DNA from 2 places in the Catenibacterium sp. AM22-6LB genome. Region 1 is predicted to be linked to the other one. Evidence: a T-box and tRNA genes for the amino acid it is inferred to sense, from the RefSeq annotation. Region 1 holds a T-box; the other holds one or more tRNA genes.

The links. A T-box is a leader RNA that pairs with one kind of tRNA and senses whether it is charged. The one in region 1 lies ahead of lysS (lysine--tRNA ligase), so its partner is inferred to be a tRNA-Lys.
Region 2: it encodes a tRNA-Lys, which carries the amino acid that the T-box ahead of lysS (lysine--tRNA ligase) is inferred to sense. The anticodon was not compared.

Annotation. Positions count from the first base shown of each region.
Region 1 is NZ_QTUM01000014.1:14,220-21,773, forward strand. Features, by position in the region: gene DW269_RS04745 (MurR/RpiR family transcriptional regulator) at 1-330, shown strand, start outside; gene rsmH (16S rRNA (cytosine(1402)-N(4))-methyltransferase RsmH) at 446-1,492, opposite strand; gene DW269_RS04755 (DUF4825 domain-containing protein) at 1,673-2,809, shown strand; gene lysS (lysine--tRNA ligase) at 3,096-4,580, opposite strand; T-box leader at 4,619-4,828, opposite strand; gene DW269_RS04765 (YitT family protein) at 4,898-5,755, opposite strand; gene DW269_RS04770 (MurR/RpiR family transcriptional regulator) at 5,823-6,551, opposite strand; gene DW269_RS04775 (RDD family protein) at 6,583-7,227, opposite strand; gene DW269_RS04780 (ROK family protein) at 7,245-7,554, opposite strand, start outside.
Region 2 is NZ_QTUM01000005.1:52,082-59,635, forward strand. Features, by position in the region: gene DW269_RS02495 (cysteine desulfurase family protein) at 1-515, shown strand, start outside; gene thiI (tRNA uracil 4-sulfurtransferase ThiI) at 520-1,716, shown strand; tRNA gene DW269_RS02505 (tRNA-Lys) at 1,800-1,875, shown strand; tRNA gene DW269_RS02510 (tRNA-Lys) at 1,930-2,005, shown strand; gene DW269_RS02515 (HAD hydrolase-like protein) at 2,113-3,540, shown strand; gene DW269_RS02520 (NUDIX hydrolase) at 3,556-4,089, opposite strand; gene DW269_RS02525 (RluA family pseudouridine synthase) at 4,163-5,131, shown strand; gene DW269_RS02530 (ROK family protein) at 5,180-6,106, shown strand; gene mnmA (tRNA 2-thiouridine(34) synthase MnmA) at 6,168-7,298, shown strand; gene DW269_RS02540 (ATP-dependent RecD-like DNA helicase) at 7,298-7,554, shown strand, end outside.

The sequences.
Region 1 (7,554 bases):
ACAAGTGCTAAACCTGTATTTACTGCCATTAAAGTAGCTGATCAGGCTGAATATATTACAAATGCGGATGAAAAGACTTTAATTATCTTGTTCTCTGATTCTGGCACTTATTTTGATCGTATTTTCCCACGTGCAAAACCTTTTAAACACCAAAGCAAGAAACCTAAGATTTGTTTAATTACATCTAATAAAGAATTAGATTATCCTTTTATAGATCAATATATACGCTATGATAGCAGAGGTGATTATGCAACTCACCCTTATTCACTCACAGCGATTGCAGATACAATATGTATAGAATATGCAAAAATGTTGAAAGAACTTGAATAATATAAAAGCACAGAAAAAGGTAAGGATGACCAGATCCTTACCTTTTCGTTTTGATGCAATTGTTCTCAAATTTGCAAATAGAGTATAACACTTGTATATCTGATATTCAAGTATTCTATTTTGCTTTAATAGCCCATCTCATCTTAGTAGACTTGGCACGTGAATTACGATGACATTCTTCCCTAGAAGGTCTAATCACATTTCTACATACATCTTCATAAATACCAAGATTCTTGAGTTCTTTAAAAGACTTCTTCACAATTCTATCTTCTCCAGAATGGAATGTAAGAATTGCAGCCTTTCCTCCTGGTTTTAAAATAAGAGGGAGCTTCTCTACAAAATCATATAATACTTCAAATTCCTGATTCACTTCTATTCTTAATGCCTGGAATACTCTTGCAGCTGTCTTATTCACAATATCTTTTCTATTCTTATCAGTAATAAAATTAAGTGTTTTATCAATGATCTTATAAAGCTGTTGAGTTGTTTCTACTTCCATACCAGAACGTATGAATGAATGGATATTCTTAGCTAATATATCAGCATATGGTTCATCTGAGTTCTCTGTAAGAATATGTTCTAGTTCTTCTTTTGATAAGTCTTTTAAAATTTCATATGCAGGTCTACCTGCTTTAGGATTAAGTCTTAGATCTAATGGGCCATTTTTCTTATATGAGAATCCTCTTTCTGGATTATCAATCTGCATAGAAGATACTCCTAAATCAGCTAAGACAAAATCAAATGGTCCATACTTCTCACTTACTTGATCAATGTTTCTAAAGTTAGTCAAAATAGGAGTAAAGATGTCTTCTCCATAACCTTTATTTCTTAGTCTCTCTGTTGTTTTTTCTATTTCAATAGTATCGATGTCTAATCCATAAAGGTGTCCCTGACCTTCTAATTTTTCCATCATTTTAGAAGAATGTCCTCCATATCCTAGAGTACAATCTAAACCAATCTGTCCTGGCTGAATATCTAAGAATTCTAGTATTTCATCTACCATGATAGAAATATGCATACCTGCTGGTGTACTTCCTTTAGAAATAACCTTTTCTATTGTTTCAGGATATAATTCTGGATTAAGTTCTTTATACTTCTCTGAGAAGTTTTTAGGGTGTGTCCCCTTATATCTTTTTCTTCTTTTATGTACCTGTTCAGTCATTTTTATACCTCATTTCATCATCTACTATATTAACGAAAATAGAGATAATAAACAAGTCAGATCAAACTCTGTATATATAAGATTATTTCCATCATATATAATAAAAATAGTGGATTCGCTATTTGTGGGGTGTTGTTGTTTCATGCTTTTTTTTATAGTTTTCATGAAAGGAGAAACGTTATGGATACAAAAAAGATAGGAAAGTTCATTTCTGAGAATAGAAAAAGAAAAGGTCTCACTCAAGAACAACTAGGAAATATATTAGGTGTCAGTAATAAGACAATATCACGCTGGGAGAATGGAAACTATATGCCTGATTTGTCTTTACTGATTCCGTTAAGTGAAACTTTGGGCATTTCTTTAAATGAACTACTCAATGGGAAATATATAACGGAAGATAAAATCATGGAAACAACAGAAAAGAGCTTAAAGAATACAATTAATTATAGTAAGAATATGCTTGTACAAGAGAAAAGAAAGGTTTCTATTGGCATTATGATTTTTGGCGCATTTCTATGTTTTGCTGCCTTTGCGATATTAGATAAAGAAAGCAGCTGGTGCTGTATTTACTCTATTGTAGGTATTATAGTATTTGTTTATGGGTTATCAAAAGAGTTGAAGAGAAATAGATTATTAATAAGTAGTGGAGTATTTATTGCAATATTATGTGGATTTATGCTGATGGATTATGTAGGTGTTATAACTTCTCATAGACCTCCAATCTATGTTTATATGATTAAGACTTCTAATGTGACAACCTACTACAATCCATTCTATAATGTTTATAGAATAAATAAAAACACACCTAATGAGTATTATATTGTAGATAGCGCAAAGAAATATACAGAAGATACTGTTCCTACAACTGTATTTAACAGACCATTGAGTGGCATACACAATATTAAGAAGTATAAGAATCCATATATTGGTAATAATTCCAATATAGGAAATTTATTAAATAGTCTGCCTTTGCATGAATACGATTATGTTTTTCAAATTGATTCTAAAAATCAAGGACTCACTGTGAACTACAATGCGACAGACTGGTATCATAATGAGGATCTTTATATCAATAAGAGCCTGATCTATAATTCTGTGTCTATCTTCTCTTTAATTGATAATGTACAATCTATTCAGTATAACTTTAGTGGAAGTACCTACACTACTACTAGAAAGATGATTGAAGAGAATTATCCACATTTTAAACAAGTAAAAGAGAATGAGAAAAACTTTAATCAGTACTTAGAGAACAAGATGAATGATGATGAATTTACAAGAAGTATATTCAATAAAATATTTGTGAAGAAGAGTTTATAAGAGGGGTTAAGCCCTCTTTTTAAATATCTTGTATTATACTAAAATAAACAACACCATTTTCAAAAAAAAGTTAGTCTTTATAATTCTTCATATATGCTCTCATACTCATTACAGTGAATTCCATCATATTTTACAATTTTATTCCTTCACATTTTTAGTTTTCATTCCATCATATTTCCATTTTCTATTACTCCACATTTTCTGTTTTCATTCCATCACATTTCAAAAACCATAAAATAAAAAGCACATCTCTTGCATGAGATATGCCTAATATTAATACATAAATTTATTTATTCTTCATATGTGGGAATAAGATAACTTCACGGATAGTTTCCTGACCAGTTAATAACATAACTAATCTGTCGATACCCATACCCATACCACCAGTTGGTGGAAGACCGTATTCAAGGGCTTCTACATAGTCCATATCCATTTCGTTGGCTTCATCGTTACCTAATTCTTTTTCTTTTAACTGATTTGCGAATCTTTCATACTGATCATCTGGATCATTTAATTCTGTGAATGCATTTGCATATTCGTTACCACAGATGAATAACTCGAATCTCTGAGTGAAACGAGGATCCTGTAAGTTCTTCTTTGCAAGTGGAGAAATTTCAATTGGATGACCATATACGAATGTTGGTTCTACAATTGTTTCTTCTACATACTTTTCAAAGAATGCATTGACAATATGACCATATGCAAAATGTGGTTCTACTTCAATACCATGTTCTTCAGCAAGTTTCTTAGCTTCTTCAAAAGTCTTCTGTTCACCAAAGTCAACACCAGTCTTTTCTTTAATTGCTTCAACCATAGAGATTCTCTTGAATCCAGGTGCTAATGAAATAGAATGACCTTTGTATTCTACATCATAAGTACCATTGACAGTCATTGCGGCATTCGCAATGATACCTTCTGTTAAGTCCATCATACCTTCAAGATCAGAGAATGCTTTATATACTTCAATAGTAGTGAATTCTGGGTTATGAGTTCTGTCCATACCTTCATTTCTGAATAAACGACCGATTTCATAAACAGCATCCATACCACCTACGATTAATCTCTTAAGGTTTAATTCTGTTGCGATTCTTAAGTAGAAATCTTTATCTAATGCATTGAAATGAGTGATGAAAGGCTTAGCTGCAGCACCACCAAGAATAGAGTTCATGATTGGTGTTTCTACTTCTGTATAACCTTTGTCATCTAAATAATGCTGGATTGAACGAACAATCTTAGGTCTCATGAAGGCTACTTTACGTGCTTCATCATTCATGATTAAGTCAACATATCTTCTTCTGAAACGTTCTTCAGTATCTGTTAAACCATGGAACTTTTCTGGTAAAGGTCTTAAAGCCTTAGTAAGGTGTGTATACTTTTCTACTCTTACAGTTAATTCACCCGTATGAGTCATGAATACTTCACCATCAATACCGATAATATCACCTAAATCGCTCTTCTTAACTAATTCATAAACATCTTCACCAACAGTATCTTTCTTGATATATAACTGGATTTTTCCATCTCTATCAAGAAGGTTCATGAAGCATACTTTACCTTTTCTTCTCTTTGCAACAATACGACCCGCAATACTTACAGCTGGTTTGCTTTCTTCTAATTCTTCTGCAGTCTTATCGCCATAGTTCTTTCTAATGTCTGAAGTATAAGCAGTCACATCAAATCTCTGTCCAAATGGATCAATTCCAAGATCTTTAAGTTCCTGTAACTTCTGTCTTCTTACTAATTCCTGATCAGTAAACTTTCTTTCTTCCATGTCTGTTCTCCTTCTTTAGAATATAAAAACTCTCATCCGCTAGGGACGAGAGTTAACCGTGGTACCACCCTTATTCATCTACATAAGTAGACCTCATTAAGCCTTAACGCGGCAACACGTTATTTTATCACGTTAGATCCAAAATACAGCTCCCAGTCTTTATTCGTATCAACTTTCCCATTCCTTTACACCAGCCAGGAATTCTCTCTGCGTTCCATTGATACTACTCTTCTGTTCATCGCTTTTACTCAAGTATTATAGACAATAAATAAAGATGTTGTCAAGGTCAATTTATAAGCCTACTTCAAGTAAATTGTCTATAGACGTTTTTCAAATCCACCAAGGATTTCTGAATCCTCACTAATAGTCACAAATGCCTGCGGATCAATATCATGAACAAGTTTCTTAAATGTTTTCATTTCATATTTATTGATTGCACAATAAAGAATATATTGATCATTTTCTGTATAAGCACCCTTACCCATCCAGTAAGTTACACCTCTGCCAGTCTTTTCCATAATCACATTCTTCATATTTTTTTCTTTGGTGAAGATTAATGCTATCACATTGATGTTCTGATAGTGAATACGATCACTAATAAAATACAATACAAATACAAAGATAATAGAATACAGTGTAGTCTGCAAATCAAAGATGAATGCACAACAAGTTAAAATAACAGCATTCACAATAGTTGATAACTTACCTACTGAGAATCCTGGATTAGTCTTAGATAAGCATACACCGGCAATATCAATACCACCTGTACTACCACTACCTTTTAGGGCAAGTCCTACACCAACGCCACACATAATAGCCCCAAAAATACAGTTAGATAACATATCAGGCATAATAGCATGTGTCTGGTTTGGCAGAACAGATAAGGTAATAGTCTGTACAATAACACTCATAGCAGTTTTGATACAGAATTCTCTGTTCAAGATTCTATATCCCATTACAAATAATGGAATATTAATCATGAAGTTGATAATCCCTACAATATTCATTGATTTAGGAATTGGTAGAAGTTTTCTTACAAAAACTTCAATAATCTGTGATGTTCCAATAACGCCTCCAAAGTTCAAGCCATTAGGTGTTACGAACAACCAGATTCCTAAAGATAATAAGATACTTCCGGCAATAACTTCGCCGTACTTTTCTAGATTTTCCCTCATAGCGTCCCTCTTTCTTCTCATATCATAGAACATTTAAACAAATAAAAGAATGCCTTTCAAGCATTCTTTAGTAAATTCCATATTCTATAAACAGATTCGCAATAGACTCAATAATATAGAGAACAGGTACCTGTGTTGCTGAACTATAAAAGTCACCATTTTTAGTACTTGGCATATAATACGTAAGAGCTAAATCAGACATCTTTGCAGCTGTTGAAGAGGCACTATTGGTAATCACAATAATCTTAATATCATATTTTTTTAAGTCTTTGATACAATCAATGATTTCTCTTGTTTCTCCTGAAACTGTGAAGAAAAGAGCACAGTCATTTTGATCATACATCCCCCTAAAACGGCTACTGAAGTCTCCACTATACATTGTACGTTTTCCCTTACGATTAAATAAAGAAGCCGCAAATTTCGCAATCGCATCACTTAGGCCAATGCCAGAACAGATCACCTCGTGACTGTTCACAATTATTTCAGCCGCTTGATGAATAAGATCATCAAACTCTTTATTGTCTACTCGATTAAAATAATCGAGAATATAATTTAAAGCACGTTTATTTTGTATAGGTTTATCTTCCTGATCCAGTTTCATTTCTGCTTTCCATTCTAAGAATCCTTCATAACCAAGTTTTTTAGCTACTCTTGTAATCATAGAAGAAGATACATGAAGATCTGTAGATAAATCTTTAAGTTTCATATTAATCACTTCATGACGATGAGAAATGATGTAGTTGTAAATATCTAATTCTAAATCACTTAATTGATTCATTTGATCTACCGTAACCATAAAATACCTCCAAAAGGTATTTTATCATACTTTATGCAAATCTCTTTTTCATTTTCTTATTCTGTTTCTTATTTTTCTTTTCAATACTCAACAACATATTCTTATAGTCTTCTGACTTAATGTCTACAACAAGTGTATGTGAGACAATATCATGTAATGATTTCTTAGACTTTAAGATAATCACAAGTATCCCAGATAATATAGTAATAACGAGTCCTACTTTATTCCAGGTAGAGGCAATATTGTATCCAGTTAATACATTGACTAACTGATGAAACATATTACTGCATGTATAAATACTTCCTTCTACTAAGAAGATCATAATAACCTGTCTGATGATCAGTTGTTTCACATTCACTTCTTGATAGTCGTCATTCACAATCTTTAATCCTAATAGTTTTTTACCTAAAGTCTGTCCTTTCCAGATTATAGGTAATACGACATAGTACACAAATGCAACTGAGAGTGAAAGAACACCTGCAAGTACTTGATAATATCCCTTAAATATAGATAACTGCTGAGGAATATAGACAGCATCCTTATGAAGAGACATATACAACAAAATAAGAGGAAGTGATGATAAGACACTTCCTAAATACCAATCAATACCATAAGCGATTATACGTTTGATATAACCTGTTTTATTCACAGGTTCATTTCTTAATTTATTCCACATCTTATCATCCTCCTTTATTAATTTAAGTGCTGATATAAAGCACCGATTAAGTTCGCATCATTACGATATTCACAAACTACGATTTCTGGTGGTAATGTGCTTGCATAACATGAATTATAGATTTCATCAAAGTTCTTTTTGATAAGTTCTAATAGTAATGGCTGTGCACTAATACCTCCACCAATCGCTACTTTTTCACAATCAAAGATCTGATTGATGTTGTAGATCTGTACTGCAGTTTCTAAACAGAACTGATTTAATCCTTTTAAAACAGCTTCATTTCCATTATTTGCCATTTCAAAGATTTCTTCACCAGTATAGTTTTCT
Region 2 (7,554 bases), on a different contig from region 1:
GTGGATTACTCTATAAGAAGCGTACTGCAAGCATTGTGCCTCTTATTAACGGTGGCCAGCAGGAAAATGGCTTAAGAGGTGGTACTAGTAATGCATGCGTGGATATTGTACTCGCAAAGACAATGCGTAAAGCTATTGAATCACAAAAGAATCATTATGATTATGTAAAGTCACTAAATGACTATTTACGTGTACAATTAAGTGCGATGGACAATGTAGTGATTAACTCACCAGAGGATGCAAGTCCATTTATTTTAAACATTTCATGTCCACACTATAAACCAGAAGTTATTGTGCATGATTTAGAAACTAAAGGAATCTATATTTCTACTAAGAGTGCATGTTCAAGTAAAAAAGTAGAAATCTCTCATACACTTGCTGCTATGCATTTAGATCCCCTTGTTGGAACAAGTGCACTCAGACTCTCATTCTCACATCTCACTACAAAAGAGGAATTAGATACATTCCTAGATGCATTAAAAGATACATTAAATAGAATTAAGAAACAGAGGTAATTAGATGAAACCAGATCATATCCTTGTCCGTTTTGGAGAATTAACTACAAAAGGAAAGAACCGTAAACTATTCATTAGAAAACTATTAAAGAATACAAAAGAAATACTTCATGACTATTCTGCCTTAGAATATGAATTAACATATGACCGTCTTTATATTTATTTAAATGAAGAAAATGCGGAAGAAGTAACAGATAAGTTAAAGACAATCTTTGGTATTCATAACTTTTCATTATGTTATAAGGTGGAACATGACTTAGAAAAAGCAAAAGAAGTTGTTACTTATATTATTGATCATGATGAAGGAAATACATTTAAGATTGATACCAAGAGACATGATAAATCATATCCTAAGAATTCTATTGAAATGAATAAAGAAATTGCAGGCTATGTATTCCATCATACAACTAAAGAATTATCTGTTGATGTACATAACCCAGATATCTTAGTGCGTGTAGAATATAGAAAAGATGCAATTTATATTATGGATAATATGATTCCAGGTGCAGGAGGCTATCCAGTAGGTATTGGTGGTAAAGCTTTATTAATGCTGTCTGGTGGTATTGATTCACCTGTGGCAGGTTATCTCACTATGAAGCGTGGTGTAGATATTGAATGTATTCATTATGCTTCTCCACCTTATACAAATGAAATGGCAAGAGAAAAGGTATTAGATCTAGTCAATGTCTTAAAAGACTATACACATGGCTCTATTAAAGTACATATCGTGCCATTTACTGATCTTCAGTTATCTGTATATGATCATTGTGATGAATCTTATGCTATGACAGTGATGCGTCGTATGATGTATAGAATTGCGGAAGGTGTTGCAAAGAAGAATGACTGCTTAGCTATAGTGAATGGTGAAAGTATCGGACAGGTCGCATCTCAGACACTTGAATCTATGAATACAATCAATCAGGTGATTACTACTCCAGTTATTCGTCCAGTCGCATGTATGGATAAACTAGAAATCATTAAGATTGCAGAAAAGATTGGTACATATGATATCTCTATTAGACCATTTGAAGACTGCTGTACAATCTTTACACCACATAATCCAGCTACTAAACCTAAGGCTTATAAAGCAGAAGGCTATGAAGCAGAATGGGACTTTGCATCAGAAGTACAGAAGTGTATTGATCATACAGAAACAATCATCATAAACTCTAAATATAAGAACAATGATGACTTGTTTTAAAAAAAAGTAAAAAAAGTTCATAAAGTAGTTGACGAAGTGTTCTTAATCGTGTAATATATAACTCGTCTGTTGAGGACACACCTCTCTCCGTAGCTCAGTTGGTAGAGCATCTGACTCTTAATCAGAGGGTCCACGGTTCGAGCCCGTGCGGGGAGACCATTTAAAATTTAACAGGATAAACCTGATATTCTTGATAGAAATATCAAGAACTATCTCTCCGTAGCTCAGTTGGTAGAGCATCTGACTCTTAATCAGAGGGTCCACGGTTCGAGCCCGTGCGGGGAGACCATTTGTAAACAATGCAGAACTTCGGTTCTGCTTTTTTGTTGTATATGATAGCATATCATTTGGGAATTTGCTATAATGGAGGTTAGATTAGGGAAAGGGGTATTATTTATGAGAGAGGATACAGAATTAAAACTAGCAATCATAGAACTGGATGGATGTATATTCCCCCTAAACAGACTCCGCTATAATTTCTATAAAAATTTATGTAAAAAGAAAAATATTACTGTCACTCCTGAAGAGTTCTATCATGCTTTAGGTAATATGTATTCAATGTATGAAACTCTTCCGCTTGCGACGACAATTAATAGCCAGAAGCTTAATGCAACTGTAGAAAAAGATTTATATAATTATTTGAACATGAAGGGTTTATCACCAAAAGATGGTGTTATTGAGTTATTTGAATACTTTCGTCAGAATAATATTCCAATTGCAATTGTTTCTACTCATAAAACTAAAACAGCTATTAATTATCTAGAACTTGGTTCTTTGTATCGTAAAGTTGATTATGTTATTGGATGTGATACAGATATTAAAGCACTTCCTTCAGAAGAACTGCTTGCTTATATTGATAAAAGATTCCAGGTAACACCTAAAGATACATTAGTCATTACTTCTATGAATAGTATTCTTCATTCAGCTAATAATATTGGAATGAATACTATTTATTTAAATGATTTGGTAGAAGCAGGAGATGATGAAATCAGTTGTTCTTATCAGGTAGCCAATACAATGTATGAAGCATTGAATGATATTCTTTTTGGTCGTTATGAAGATTATAAGATCTTTGAACCGCTTCTTGGTATGGACAAAGAGATGTCTGTTGCTAAATTAAAGGCTTTATTCGCAAACTTGCAGGAAGTTTATAAGGATGATCCTGACTTATTAAAAATCATTAAATCTACTTATATATCTAAACTCTCTGAACTCACTAAAGAACGTCCAAGACGTTTTACCTTCAGTGATGAAGATCTAGCAGAATTAGAAAAAGAAGAAGTAGAAGAACCTGTAGTAGAAGAAAAAAAAGAAGAACCTACCTCATTATCACTGAATGCGCAGGATACGGCTGCATTAAATGATGTCATCGCAAAGGTTATGGAAGCTGAAAACAATGCTCCAGAAGAAAAAGAAGAAGATAAAAAAGAACCAGTGGTAGAAGAACAAAAAAAGAAGCCTGATCATCATATTATTAATACTTTTATTAATATTAGTTATGTCTTATTATTATCATTGATGATTCTCTTACTTGGTTTAGTAGTTCATATTGCGTTAGGTAATATGATGGATCAGCCTGTTGTGAAGGTATTACATGCAATTAGTTTAGGTTATATTGATGTTGTTGAATCAATTTTTGAATTCATCTTCAATGGTCTTCATTCTATTACGAATGTTATTCCAGATTACTATACTTATATGAATGATAATACATTGATGACTCTTTCTGCTTTAAAGATGATTCATTGTTATATTATGAATGTAGTGATTGTTTCAATCGTAGAAGTGATTAAATACTCTATACTAAGTAAAAAGAGCTCTTAACCTAGAGCTCTTTTACTATTTGCAATGTTTTCTGTTATAAGCGTACATAACTGCAATGACAGTTTTACCATCAATAATGCGTCCATCAAAGATTGCTTTGTAAGCTTCATCGATAGGCATTTTAATGATATTTAAGAATTCATCTGCATCACACTGTAAAGAATCTTCTACTTCCTTGAAGTCTTCTGCTTCATATATTCTGAGTATTTCACTCGAATAACCAGGTGTAGGAAGCATCTTTAAGATAGGACGCATATTTTTAGCACGTCTGTTTGTTTCTTCCTCAAATTCACGATAACAGGCCTTATCAGGATCTTCTCCTAATTCTAGCTTACCTGCAGGTATTTCTAATGTATCGCATCTATTTGGATAACGGAACTGCTTTACAAGAATAATTTCATCATCCTCTATCGCAAGAATACATACACCACCATGGTGATACACACATTCACGTACGGCGGTATTACCGTCTTGTAATAATACATGTTCCTTAGTTACCTTTATGATGGCTCCATCATAAATTGTTGTTGAATCTATTTGTTTTTCCATGATTGTCACCTCGACTTTTATTATACCATAATCTAAGAGGTGTATGCTATAATGAGGGGGTAAAGGAGATATTATGAAAAAACTAGTAATCGATCAATATGATGATCATCAAAGAATAGATAAATACTTAAAGAAAGTGTTAGTCCAAGCACCTTCTTCACTTATATATAAAATGTTAAGAAAAAAAGATGTTAAAGTAAATGGCAAAAGAGTAAAGGAAAACTATATTCTTCATTCGGGAGATGAGGTGGAACTATTCTTATATGAAGATAAATTCAAGGAATACACAAAGCCTTTAACAATTTATGAGTTACCTATTACTTTTAAAGTTGTTTATGAAGATACACATATTCTTATTGTAGATAAACCTGCAGGATTGCTTGTTCATGAAGATATCAATGAATCAGTGAATACATTATCTAACCAGGTACTCACTTATTTATATCAGAAGGGTGAATATGATCCAGAAAAGAATATCAGCTTTACACCAGGTCCGGTGCACCGCTTAGACCGTAATACAAGTGGACTTGTCATCTTTGGTAAAGATATGCGTGCACTTCAGGATTTAAATACAATGATGAAAACAAGACAAGGCATTGAAAAGAAGTATCTTACTATTGCGATGGGACATATGAAGGATGCTACATTATCAGGATACGTCAAAAAGAATGAAGATGAAGGAAAGATGTATTTAGTAAAGAAAGATACACCGGGGGCTTTATCTATGAAAACAATAGTACATGTCTTAAAAAGATGTTCTACCTGTTCTTTAGTAGAAGTACAGCTTATTACTGGTCGTACACATCAGATTCGTATTCATTTAAGTGCGACAGGACATCCGGTTATGGGTGATAGTAAATATGGAGATTTTGAATGGAATAAGGAAGTAAAGAAAAAATTTCATCTCAATCATCAGTTCCTCCATGCTTATCAATTAACTTTTGTGGATCCGATAGGCTCTATGAGCTACTTAAAAGGTAAAACGGTTACATCACAGTTACCAGAACAGTTAGAAAAGATACAAAAAGAACTTTTTTCATAGCGTGGAAGTGTAATATGTAATATAATATTTCAAGGAGGTATATTGAACATGAAGTATTATATTGGAATTGATTTAGGTGGTACAAACGTAAGAACTTTACTTGTTGATGAAAATGGTCAGTCATATAGTGAAGTGAAGGATGCTACTGAAAGAGAAAAAGGTCCAGATGCTGTTACTGCAAAAATCTGTCGTCAGATTGAAGCAATCGATTATACAGTATGTGGTGGTATTGAAAATGTAGAAGGTATTGGTATTGGTGTACCTGGACCGGTTGATGTTGTAAAGGGTGTTATGATTATGGCAAGTAACCTTCCTGGTTTTGAAAATTACCCAATTGCTGAAAAGTTATCTACAAAATTCAATAAACCTGTATTCTTAGATAATGATGCAAATGTTGCAGGTCTTGCTGAAGCAGTATTAGGTGCTGGTAAGAATTATCCAACTTGTTATTATGTAACAGTTTCTACTGGTATTGGTGGCGCTTTCACAGTCAATAAACAGTTAATCTCTGGTGGTAGAGGACATGCTGGTGAAATCGGTAATATCATCGTTAAGAATAATGGTTATAAGCAGGGTGCTTTAAACCCAGGTGCTGCAGAAGGAGAATGTTCTGGTACTGCAATCACTAGAAAGGGTCAGGAAGCTCTTGGTAAAGATTTAGTACATCATGCAGGTGATGTATTTAGATTAGCTGCTGAAGGTAATGAAACAGCTCAGGGTATTACGGATGAATGCATTAGTGAACTTGCTACATTATTCGCAAATATCGCACATACAGTTGATCCACATTGCTTTGTAGTAGGTGGTGGTGTTATGAAGTCTAAGAAGTATTTCCTAGATCAATTAACAAAAGAATTCAATCAGAAGATTCATGTAGGTATGAGAAATCATATTCCACTACTTGAAACAGAATTAGAAGACTGTGGTGCTATCGGTGCTGCAATGCTTCCAATGACAAGAATGAAGGCAGAATAATAGGAGGCTCTTTCAAGAGCCTTTTTTGTGTGGTAGAATACTAGACAAAGGGAGGTAGAACATGAAAAGAGTTGTACTTGGATTAAGTGGCGGTGTGGATAGTGCCGTTGCTGCTTATTTATTAAAGAAACAAGGTTACGAAGTAATCTGTGTATTTATGAGAAACTGGGATAGTTCATTAAATAATGATATTCTAGGAAACCCTACAAATGATGATGATGTATGTCCACAGGAAAAAGATTATTTAGATGCACAGGCAGTTGCATCACATTTAGGACTTGAAATCCGTAGAGTGGATTTTATTAAAGAATACTGGGATCAGGTTTTTACATATTTCTTAGAAGAATATGCAAAAGGACGCACACCTAATCCAGATATCCTATGTAATAAACATATTAAATTTAAAGCTTTCTTAGATTATGCTAAGTCTATTGATGCTGATTACATTGCGACAGGACATTATGCCCGTGTTGTACATACTGAAGGAAAAGAATCAGTGATGCTTCGTGGTGTAGATAATAATAAGGATCAGACTTATTTCTTATGTCAATTGAATCAGAATCAGTTAAATAACTCATTGTTCCCAATTGGTGAATTCACTAAACCAGAAGTAAGACAAATTGCAGAAGAACTTGATCTTCCTGTAGCACATAAAAAGGACTCTACAGGAATCTGTTTCATTGGTGAAAGAGATTTTAGAGAATTCTTAAAAAACTATATTCCGGCTAAATCAGGCAAGATGGTAGATATTGTCTCTAAGAAGGTTATTGGTGAACATCAGGGTATTATGTATTATACAATCGGGCAGAGAAAAGGTTTAGGTATTGGTGGTAATGGTGAACCTTGGTTTGTCGTAGGAAAAGATTATGACAAGAATATTCTTTATATTGCTCAGGGTGATAGTAATAAATGGTTATTATCTCATGGTGCATTGATTACTGATGTCAACTGGATCTCTGCAACAAAGCCAGAAGGTGAATATGACTGTACTGCTAAGTTTAGATATCGTCAGAAGGATAATGATGTTTCATTACACTTTATTGATGAAACAACACTTTATGTTACATTTAAGAAACCAATTAAGGCTGTCACTCCAGGTCAGGCTGCTGTCTTCTATGATGGAGATGTATGTCTAGGTGGAGGTACAATTGATAAAGTCTATAAAGACGGCAAGGAGATTGACTATTTATAATGGAAGAATACGAAGGCATTATTAGTAAAGTTATTTTCTATAATCCAGAAAATAAATATATAGTAGCAGCTTTTGAGACAGATGATGAAAAATTCACTATTATAGGAAATATGTCCTATGTAAATAATGATGATCGTTATCGTATTAAAGGAAGCTATATCACACATCCCCGTTATGGTAAACAATTCAAAGTGTCTTCTTATGAAATAATTCTAGCGGATGATCGAAGTGAGATTATCCGCTATCTTTCTTCATC